Regions from separate parts of the Lysinibacillus parviboronicapiens genome, predicted to be linked through region 1. Evidence: a T-box and tRNA genes for the amino acid it is inferred to sense, from the RefSeq annotation. Region 1 holds a T-box; the other holds one or more tRNA genes.
The links. A T-box is a leader RNA that pairs with one kind of tRNA and senses whether it is charged. The one in region 1 lies ahead of ileS (isoleucine--tRNA ligase), so its partner is inferred to be a tRNA-Ile.

Region 2: it has a tRNA-Ile gene. The T-box ahead of ileS (isoleucine--tRNA ligase) is inferred to sense a tRNA for this amino acid. The anticodon was not compared.

Annotation. Positions count from the first base shown of each region.
Region 1 covers NZ_CP073713.1:1,089,433-1,093,689, reverse strand. The annotation lists gene ileS (isoleucine--tRNA ligase) at 1-2,617, opposite strand, end outside; T-box leader at 2,673-2,895, opposite strand; gene C9J31_RS05120 (DivIVA domain-containing protein) at 3,028-3,552, opposite strand; gene C9J31_RS05115 (YlmH family RNA-binding protein) at 3,648-4,257, opposite strand, start outside.
Region 2 covers NZ_CP073713.1:3,769,871-3,774,127, reverse strand. The annotation lists rRNA gene C9J31_RS18350 (23S ribosomal RNA) at 1-807, shown strand, start outside; rRNA gene rrf (5S ribosomal RNA) at 949-1,064, shown strand; tRNA gene C9J31_RS18340 (tRNA-Val) at 1,075-1,150, shown strand; tRNA gene C9J31_RS18335 (tRNA-Thr) at 1,154-1,229, shown strand; tRNA gene C9J31_RS18330 (tRNA-Lys) at 1,237-1,312, shown strand; tRNA gene C9J31_RS18325 (tRNA-Leu) at 1,334-1,418, shown strand; tRNA gene C9J31_RS18320 (tRNA-Gly) at 1,466-1,540, shown strand; tRNA gene C9J31_RS18315 (tRNA-Leu) at 1,547-1,635, shown strand; tRNA gene C9J31_RS18310 (tRNA-Arg) at 1,654-1,730, shown strand; tRNA gene C9J31_RS18305 (tRNA-Pro) at 1,740-1,816, shown strand; tRNA gene C9J31_RS18300 (tRNA-Ala) at 1,824-1,899, shown strand; tRNA gene C9J31_RS18295 (tRNA-Met) at 1,928-2,001, shown strand; tRNA gene C9J31_RS18290 (tRNA-Ile) at 2,009-2,085, shown strand; tRNA gene C9J31_RS18285 (tRNA-Ser) at 2,101-2,193, shown strand; tRNA gene C9J31_RS18280 (tRNA-Met) at 2,252-2,326, shown strand; tRNA gene C9J31_RS18275 (tRNA-Asp) at 2,330-2,405, shown strand; tRNA gene C9J31_RS18270 (tRNA-Phe) at 2,541-2,616, shown strand; tRNA gene C9J31_RS18265 (tRNA-Gly) at 2,622-2,695, shown strand; tRNA gene C9J31_RS18260 (tRNA-Ile) at 2,699-2,775, shown strand; tRNA gene C9J31_RS18255 (tRNA-Asn) at 2,780-2,856, shown strand; tRNA gene C9J31_RS18250 (tRNA-Ser) at 2,870-2,960, shown strand; tRNA gene C9J31_RS18245 (tRNA-Glu) at 2,963-3,034, shown strand; gene C9J31_RS18240 (hypothetical protein) at 3,118-3,267, shown strand; gene nadA (quinolinate synthase NadA) at 3,311-4,257, opposite strand, start outside.

The sequences.
Region 1 (4,257 bases):
ATGCTTCAGCAGTAGCCGCTTCAAATGGTGCTACCTCAAAGTCAGACACGATTGATAGTTGTGCAAAGTCAATATTTGCATCGTTCAATAATGCTGAAATATCTTCTTTTGCATATACTGTTACTTTTGCTTCTAGAGATTTACCAATTGTTTTGGCATTACGTGCTTCCTCTAATGCTTTTAAAATGTCATCGCGTACGTCGATTATTGCTTCCCATTTTGTGCGCAGACTTTCAAAGTTTTCTTGCTCCTCAACCTCTGGGAAATCAGTTAATTGAACAGATACTTCTTCTACCAAGCCTTGCTCGAATAAATAAGACCAAATCTCATCTGTTGTATGCGGAATAATTGGTGTCATAACTCTTACTAATGTCATTAATGTATCATAAATAACGGATTGCATTGCACGACGATCTTTATTGTCATGACCTTCAATGTATACTACGTCTTTCGCGATGTCTAAGTAGAAAGAAGATAACTCAACAGCGACAAAGTTATTGATTGCATGGTATACAGCTGCAAAATCATAACGGTCATAAGCCGCGCGCACTGTTTTTAAGATGTCTTGCAAGCGCATGTATACATATTGGTCCATTTCACGTAAATCTGTATATGCTACGCGGTCAGTCTGTGGATTGAAATCGGCAATATTCCCATGTAAGAAACGGAATGTATTACGGATTTTACGGTATACTTCTGAAACTTGCTTTAACATATCCATTGAAATACGTACATCGGCCGTGTAGTCAACAGATGCTACCCACAAACGTAAAATATCTGCACCATATTGATCCATCACTTTTTGTGGAATAATAACATTGCCAAGTGATTTACTCATTTTACGTCCTTCACCATCAAGCACAAAACCATGTGTTAGTAGCCCTTTATATGGTGCATAGCCATTAATTGCTACTGAAGTAATTAATGAAGAGTTAAACCAGCCACGATGTTGGTCAGAACCTTCTAAATAAAGATCAGCAGGATATTTCATTCCACGTTCTACTAGAACACCTTGGTGAGACGAACCTGAGTCAAACCATACGTCCATAATATCGTTTTCTTTTGTGAACTCACCATTCGGGCTTCCTGGGTGTGTGAACCCTTCTGGTAGTAACTCTTTTGCCGACTTTTGGAACCAAATATTTGAGCCATGCTCACGGAACAGTGCAGAAATGCGTGCGATTGTTTCTGGCGTTATAATTGGCTCACCATTTTCAGCATAGAAAATTGGAATTGGCACACCCCATGCACGTTGACGAGAAATAACCCAGTCCCCACGGTCGCGAATCATGTTATAAAGACGTGTTTCGCCCCAAGCTGGTGTAAATGTTGTTGATTTTACAGCTGCTAGTAACTCATCGCGGAATGCATCGATTGACGCAAACCATTGTGGTGTAGCACGATAAATAACTGGTTTTTTCGTACGCCAATCATGTGGATAAGAGTGCGTAAAGAAATCTAATTTTTCTAGTGCTCCGACTTCTGCTAATCGCTCAGTCACCATCTTGTTTGCATCATTATAGAAGACACCTTCAAAACCTGGCGCTTCATCTGTATAACAACCACGATTATCAACTGGGCTAAGAATTGGTAAATCATATAATTTACCAATATTATAGTCATCTTCCCCGTGTCCAGTAGCTGTATGAACACATCCAGTCCCAGCTTCAGCAGTTACATGCTCGCCCACCATGACAAGTGATTCTCGGTCATAGAATGGATGTTGTGCTACCAGGCGATCCAACGCTTCCCCTTTTACTTCCTGGACAACTTCATATGTTTCCCACTCAAGCTCTTTTGCAATTGTTTCCAATAATTCTTTCGCAATAATGAATTTTTTATCTGCAACTGCTACAACTACATAGATAAATTCTGGGTTTAACGAAATCCCTAAGTTTGCCGGAATTGTCCAAGGAGTTGTTGTCCAGATGATGAATTTTGCATCAGCTGGTACAATACCTTTTGCATCTTTAATCGCAAAGCTTACATAAATAGAGGCCGATTTTACATCCTTATATTCGATTTCTGCTTCTGCAAGTGCGGATTCAGAAGAAGGTGACCAATATACTGGTTTTAACCCTTTATAAATGTAGCCTTTTTCCGCCATCTGACCGAATACTTCAATTTGGCGAGCTTCAAATGCTGGCTTTAATGTAATATATGGGTTTTCCCAATCACCACGAACACCTAAACGACGGAATTGTGCACGTTGGTTGTCAATTTGTTCATAAGCATATTGCGCACATAATTCACGGAAATCTGCAACTGACATTTCTTTACGTTTAACACCTTTGTTTGTTAACGCTTGCTCAATTGGTAAACCATGTGTATCCCAGCCAGGAATATAGTTAACATGGTAGCCTGTCATAGAACGATGGCGTGTAATCATATCTTTTAACACTTTATTTAAAGCATGACCGATATGAATATCTCCATTTGCATAAGGAGGACCGTCATGCAACACATACTCTGGACGACCTTCTGTACGCTCCATCTGTAGTTTATTGATGTCCAATCCATTCCATTTATCTTGCATCTTCGGTTCATTTGCCGGTAAATTTCCGCGCATTGGGAAATCCGTTTTCGGCATTAATAAGGTTTCTTTATATTCAACCATGTGTAATTCCTCCTCTATTTTTTTGCAAACAAACAAAAAAGCCCCTCAATCCCTAAAAAGGGACGAGAAGCTTTGACTCGCGGTACCACCCTAGTTGCAGTACATAAAAGTACTGCCTCTTGAATGCACGTTAACGTCATGCGCCCCGAAATAACTTACTAATCGTTCAGTTATTTAGCTCAGGAGTGATGTTCTTTGTTAATTGATTGTTTGAGCTCCCACTATCCCCAAATCGCTTCACTACGCCTAACAAATACTGTCTCCATCTTTGCCTGTATGCATATCTGTTCAAAATAATTACTATTACAATAGTATATGAAAATCCATCATTGACGTCAAGTCTAACTGATTTATTTAGTAAATGATTACCAACTCTAAATTGCGGATAAATATCGCCAGTGTGGATTTGTCTAAACTTCGTCAGATTCCTGCGCTTCTTCAACAGACGATTGAATTTCTGTTAAATCAATATCATATTGTAACAAATGATCCCAATCATCTGCATTTAATAGATCAAGTTGTGCTTCCACAAGCATTTTAAATCGATTACGGAAAACCTTTGATTGTTTTTTCAGCTCATCAATTTCAATTGTCACTTTACGAGCTTTTGTTAAAGCCTCATTGATAATGCGATCGGCATTTTTCTCTGCTTCTTTGACAATTAGTTTTGCTTCTTTTTGTGAATTTCTTCGGACTTCATCAGCGGCCTCTTGAGCCACCACAATAGATTTTTGTAATGTTTCCTCTAACGAACTGAAATATCTTGCTTGTTCTAAAGACATTTCTAGCTGCTTGTCGACTTCCTTTTTTTCTCGCAATAAAATTTCATAATCTTTGATGATCTGATCTAAAAATTCATTTACTTCATCTTCTGCATAACCTCTAAAAGATTTTGTAAACTCCTTATTATGTATATCAATAGGTGATAATGGCATACAATCCTTCTCTCCTTTACATGTACATTCGTTCTTCCTATTATACAATTGTTCCAACAACTTAGCAGTATAAATTAATGAATTTTACTTGATTTTTAGCTTTTTTGGGCCAATCGACCGATTTGCAAGCGAATTTTATCTTTTTTTGTACGGCCTTCTGTCATAAGTATTTTCACACGACCACTTCCTCGTACTGACAATATATCGCCTTCTTGTAATTCGAAAGCAACTGACTCTCGTTCCGTCCAATTTACTCGTACTTTCTTTCCTGTTATAAGTGCCTGTGCCTTTTGGCGAGACACCTTTAATACACTAGCAATAATGACATCTATACGCATGGAAGAAACCGTATATGACTCTTCCACCCATTCATCCTCATTTTGAATGAGGGGTTCTATCTCTTTCATCGACTCGACATGTACTTTAACCTTACCAATGCCCGTTAAATGAAGACGGACATAATCTGCAACCTCATCGGCGACTACAAATTGTACTTGATGTTCATTCACGCGAATATCACCAAATTTAGCGCGATCTAGCCCTAATGACAATAGTGCACCGAGTACATCTGGATGACGTAATTGTATGAACTTAGCAGGATAATGAATGGTAAAAACCGTTAGTTGATAGTCCTCTAATTGCGGTTCAAAATAAGCTGGAAAGATAAGCATACGTTGACGTTCTGCCTCATGAAAAAGACCGGCA
Region 2 (4,257 bases), 2.1 Mb from region 1:
GAATTTTGGTACAACTTGTACAGGATAGGTAGGAGCCAGAGATCTCGGAGCGCCAGCTTCGAAGGAGGCGTCGGTGGGATACTACCCTGGTTGTATTGAAATTCTAACCCATGCCCCTTAGCGGGGCAGGAGACAGTGTCAGGCGGACAGTTTGACTGGGGCGGTCGCCTCCTAAAAGGTAACGGAGGCGCCCAAAGGTTCCCTCAGAATGGTTGGAAATCATTCGTAGAGTGTAAAGGCACAAGGGAGCTTGACTGCGAGACCTACAAGTCGAGCAGGGTCGAAAGACGGGCTTAGTGATCCGGTGGTTCCGCATGGAAGGGCCATCGCTCAACGGATAAAAGCTACCCCGGGGATAACAGGCTTATCTCCCCCAAGAGTCCACATCGACGGGGAGGTTTGGCACCTCGATGTCGGCTCATCGCATCCTGGGGCTGTAGTCGGTCCCAAGGGTTGGGCTGTTCGCCCATTAAAGCGGTACGCGAGCTGGGTTCAGAACGTCGTGAGACAGTTCGGTCCCTATCCGTCGTGGGCGTAGGAAATTTGAGAGGAGCTGTCCTTAGTACGAGAGGACCGGGATGGACACACCGCTGGTGTACCAGTTGTCTTGCCAAAGGCATCGCTGGGTAGCTATGTGTGGACGGGATAAGTGCTGAAAGCATCTAAGCATGAAGCCCCCCTCAAGATGAGATTTCCCATTACGCAAGTAAGTAAGATCCCTCAAAGACGATGAGGTAGATAGGTTCGAGGTGGAAGTGTGGTGACACATGGAGCTGACGAATACTAATCGATCGAGGACTTAACCAAAATGTTTGAAACATTCAATGTACCGTTTATCCAGTTTTGAAAGAACAACATCTTTCTACATAGGGTTTCAAGATACAAGTAGTTCGAGAAAGCGATGGAAGCTGACAAAGAAATACGGCGTATATTGGAAGCCGACAATAGTCTAGTGATGATGGCAAAGAGGTCACACCCGTTCCCATACCGAACACGGAAGTTAAGCTCTTTAGCGCCGATGGTAGTTGGGGGCTTCCCCCTGTGAGAGTAGGACATCGCTAGGCATAATACCCAGGAGGATTAGCTCAGCTGGGAGAGCATCTGCCTTACAAGCAGAGGGTCGGCGGTTCGAGCCCGTCATCCTCCACCATATGCCGGTTTAGCTCAGCAGGTAGAGCAACTGACTTGTAATCAGTAGGTCGTGGGTTCGATTCCTATAGCCGGCACCATAGTTTTGAGCCATTAGCTCAGTTGGTAGAGCATCTGACTTTTAATCAGAGGGTCGAAGGTTCGAGTCCTTCATGGCTCACCATTTAAATTGCCAACAAAATATGCGGGTGTGGCGGAATTGGCAGACGCACTAGACTTAGGATCTAGCGCCGCAAGGCGTGGGGGTTCGACTCCCTTCACCCGCACCATTTTTTAGAATTTCATAATTGCCAGGATAAATAAATCTTATGCACATGCGGAAGTAGTTCAGTGGTAGAACACCACCTTGCCAAGGTGGGGGTCGCGAGTTCGAACCTCGTCTTCCGCTCCAACATGTGCCGGGGTGGCGGAACTGGCAGACGCACAGGACTTAAAATCCTGCGGTAGGTGACTACCGTGCCGGTTCGATTCCGGCCCTCGGCACCATTTTTATTCTAGTAAATAGCGCCCGTAGCTCAATTGGATAGAGCGTCTGACTACGGATCAGAAGGTTGTGGGTTCGACTCCTGCCGGGCGCGCCATATATATTTCGGAATGTAGCTCAGCTTGGTAGAGCACTTGGTTTGGGACCAAGGGGTCGTAGGTTCGAATCCTGTCATTCCGACCATTATTTTGGGGCCTTAGCTCAGCTGGGAGAGCGCCTGCCTTGCACGCAGGAGGTCAGCGGTTCGATCCCGCTAGGCTCCACCATAAAATTATAACCAGTTATAAAGATCCTGGCGGCGTAGCTCAGCTGGCTAGAGCATTCGGTTCATACCCGAAAGGTCGTGGGTTCGACTCCCTCTGCCGCCATCTTAAAGGACCTTTAGCTCAGTTGGTTAGAGCAGACGGCTCATAACCGTCCGGTCGCAGGTTCGAGTCCTGCAAGGTCCACCATTTATATATTGTTACGGAGGTATACCCAAGTCTGGCTGAAGGGATCGGTCTTGAAAACCGACAGGCGGGTAACACCGCGCGGGGGTTCGAATCCCTCTACCTCCTCCAGTTTTAAATTTTATAAATGGTGTTCTAAAAAACTCGGTATAATTAACATTCATATTGTCGCGGGGTGGAGCAGTGGTAGCTCGTCGGGCTCATAACCCGAAGGTCGTTGGTTCAAATCCGGCCCCCGCAACCAAATGGTCCCGTGGTGTAGCGGTTAACATGCCTGCCTGTCACGCAGGAGATCGCCGGTTCGATCCCGGTCGGGACCGCCATTTTTATAATAAGAGGTTCATGTAAGCAAAAAGATCGAAGAAGCAAACGAGTGCATGAAGGAGCGTACTTACAGTACGTGACTGAATAAACGAGAGTGGCTGATAAAGATATTTGCAGCTTAGCATGGAACGTATGGGTCAGTAGCTCAGTTGGTAGAGCATTAGATTGAAGCTCTAAGTGTCGGCGGTTCGATTCCGTCCTGACCCACCATACATGCGGGTGTAGTTTAATGGTAAAACCTCAGCCTTCCAAGCTGATGTCGTGAGTTCGATTCTCATCACCCGCTCCAAATGGGCCTATAGCTCAGCTGGTTAGAGCGCACGCCTGATAAGCGTGAGGTCGATGGTTCGAGTCCATTTAGGCCCACCATTATTCCGAAGTAGCTCAGTTGGTAGTAGCACCTGACTGTTAATCAGGTTGTCGCAGGTTCGAGTCCTGCCTTCGGAGCCATTTTTTTATTTACGGGGAAGTACTCAAGAGGCTGAAGAGGCGCCCCTGCTAAGGGTGTAGGTCGGGTAACCGGCGCGAGGGTTCAAATCCCTCCTTCTCCGCCATTGGCCCCTTGGTCAAGCGGTTAAGACACCGCCCTTTCACGGCGGTAACACGGGTTCGAATCCCGTAGGGGTCATACTAAAGCACAGTAGATGTAAAACATCTACTGTGCTTTTTTTATGAAGAAAAATATAAAAGAAGCTTCAAAGAATTATAGTATTGGAAAAAGTAGGAGAAGCTTGTCGAGGTAAAGTAACTGCAACTGGGCTCTATGCCGAAGTGCAAGTATTATTTATTGGTGGAAGTCAAGTGTTCCAAAATTACTTACAAAATATATTTATTAGATTCCAAACAGTGTTGTCCTTTTAGAAATAAAAAATCGTCTAACTAAAGATAGTAGACGATTTTTTTATTATCCTCGTGCTAGCATTCTTTCGAGTGAACTACGGGCTTCTTTTGCAATATGGGGGTCCACTTGAATGCGATTATGTGGCTTTCCCTGTTCAATACTTTCAAGTGACCACAGCAGATGTGGGAGATCAATTCGATTCATTGTAAGACAAGGACAAAAATTCTTATTCAACGAGATAATCTGTTTATCTGAATGGTGTAACATCATACGATTAACTAGATTCATTTCTGTGCCGATTGCCCATGCAGAACCGCTAGGGGCATTATTAATAGTATCAATAATGTATTTCGTTGAGCCTGCATCATCCGCTGCCGCAACAACTTCACGGCTACATTCCGGATGCACGATAATGCGCATATTTGGATGTGCCTGACGAACCATTTCTGTATGTTGCACGGTAAAGCCTTCGTGGACGGAACAATGTCCTTTCCATAAAATTACTTGAATGTTTTCTGACGACTGTTCTGTCTCAAGGGTATTGGTATGTGGATTCCAAACAGCCATATTTTCAAGAGGTACGCCCAAATCATAAGCGGTATTTCTACCTAAATGCTGATCGGGTAGAAATAAAATACGTTGCTTTTGACTAAATGCCCATTTTACCATTTCCTTTGCGTTGGAGGATGTTACACATGCGCCTCCATAATGTCCTGTAAATGCTTTTATTGCCGCAGTCGAATTGACATATGTTAACGGTATAATCGTATCACCGAAAAGTTGCTGTAAGATGGACCATGCTTGTTCTGTTTGATAAATGTCTGCCATGTCTGCCATTGAGCAGCCTGCTCGCATATCTGGCAAGTAGACATGCTGTTTCTCAGTGGTTAACATATCGGCTGTTTCAGCCATAAAATGTACCCCACAGAAAACGATATGCTTGGCTTCCTTATTTGCAGCAGATAATTGCGCGAGCTGTAAAGAATCTCCTGTAGCATCAGCAAATTGAA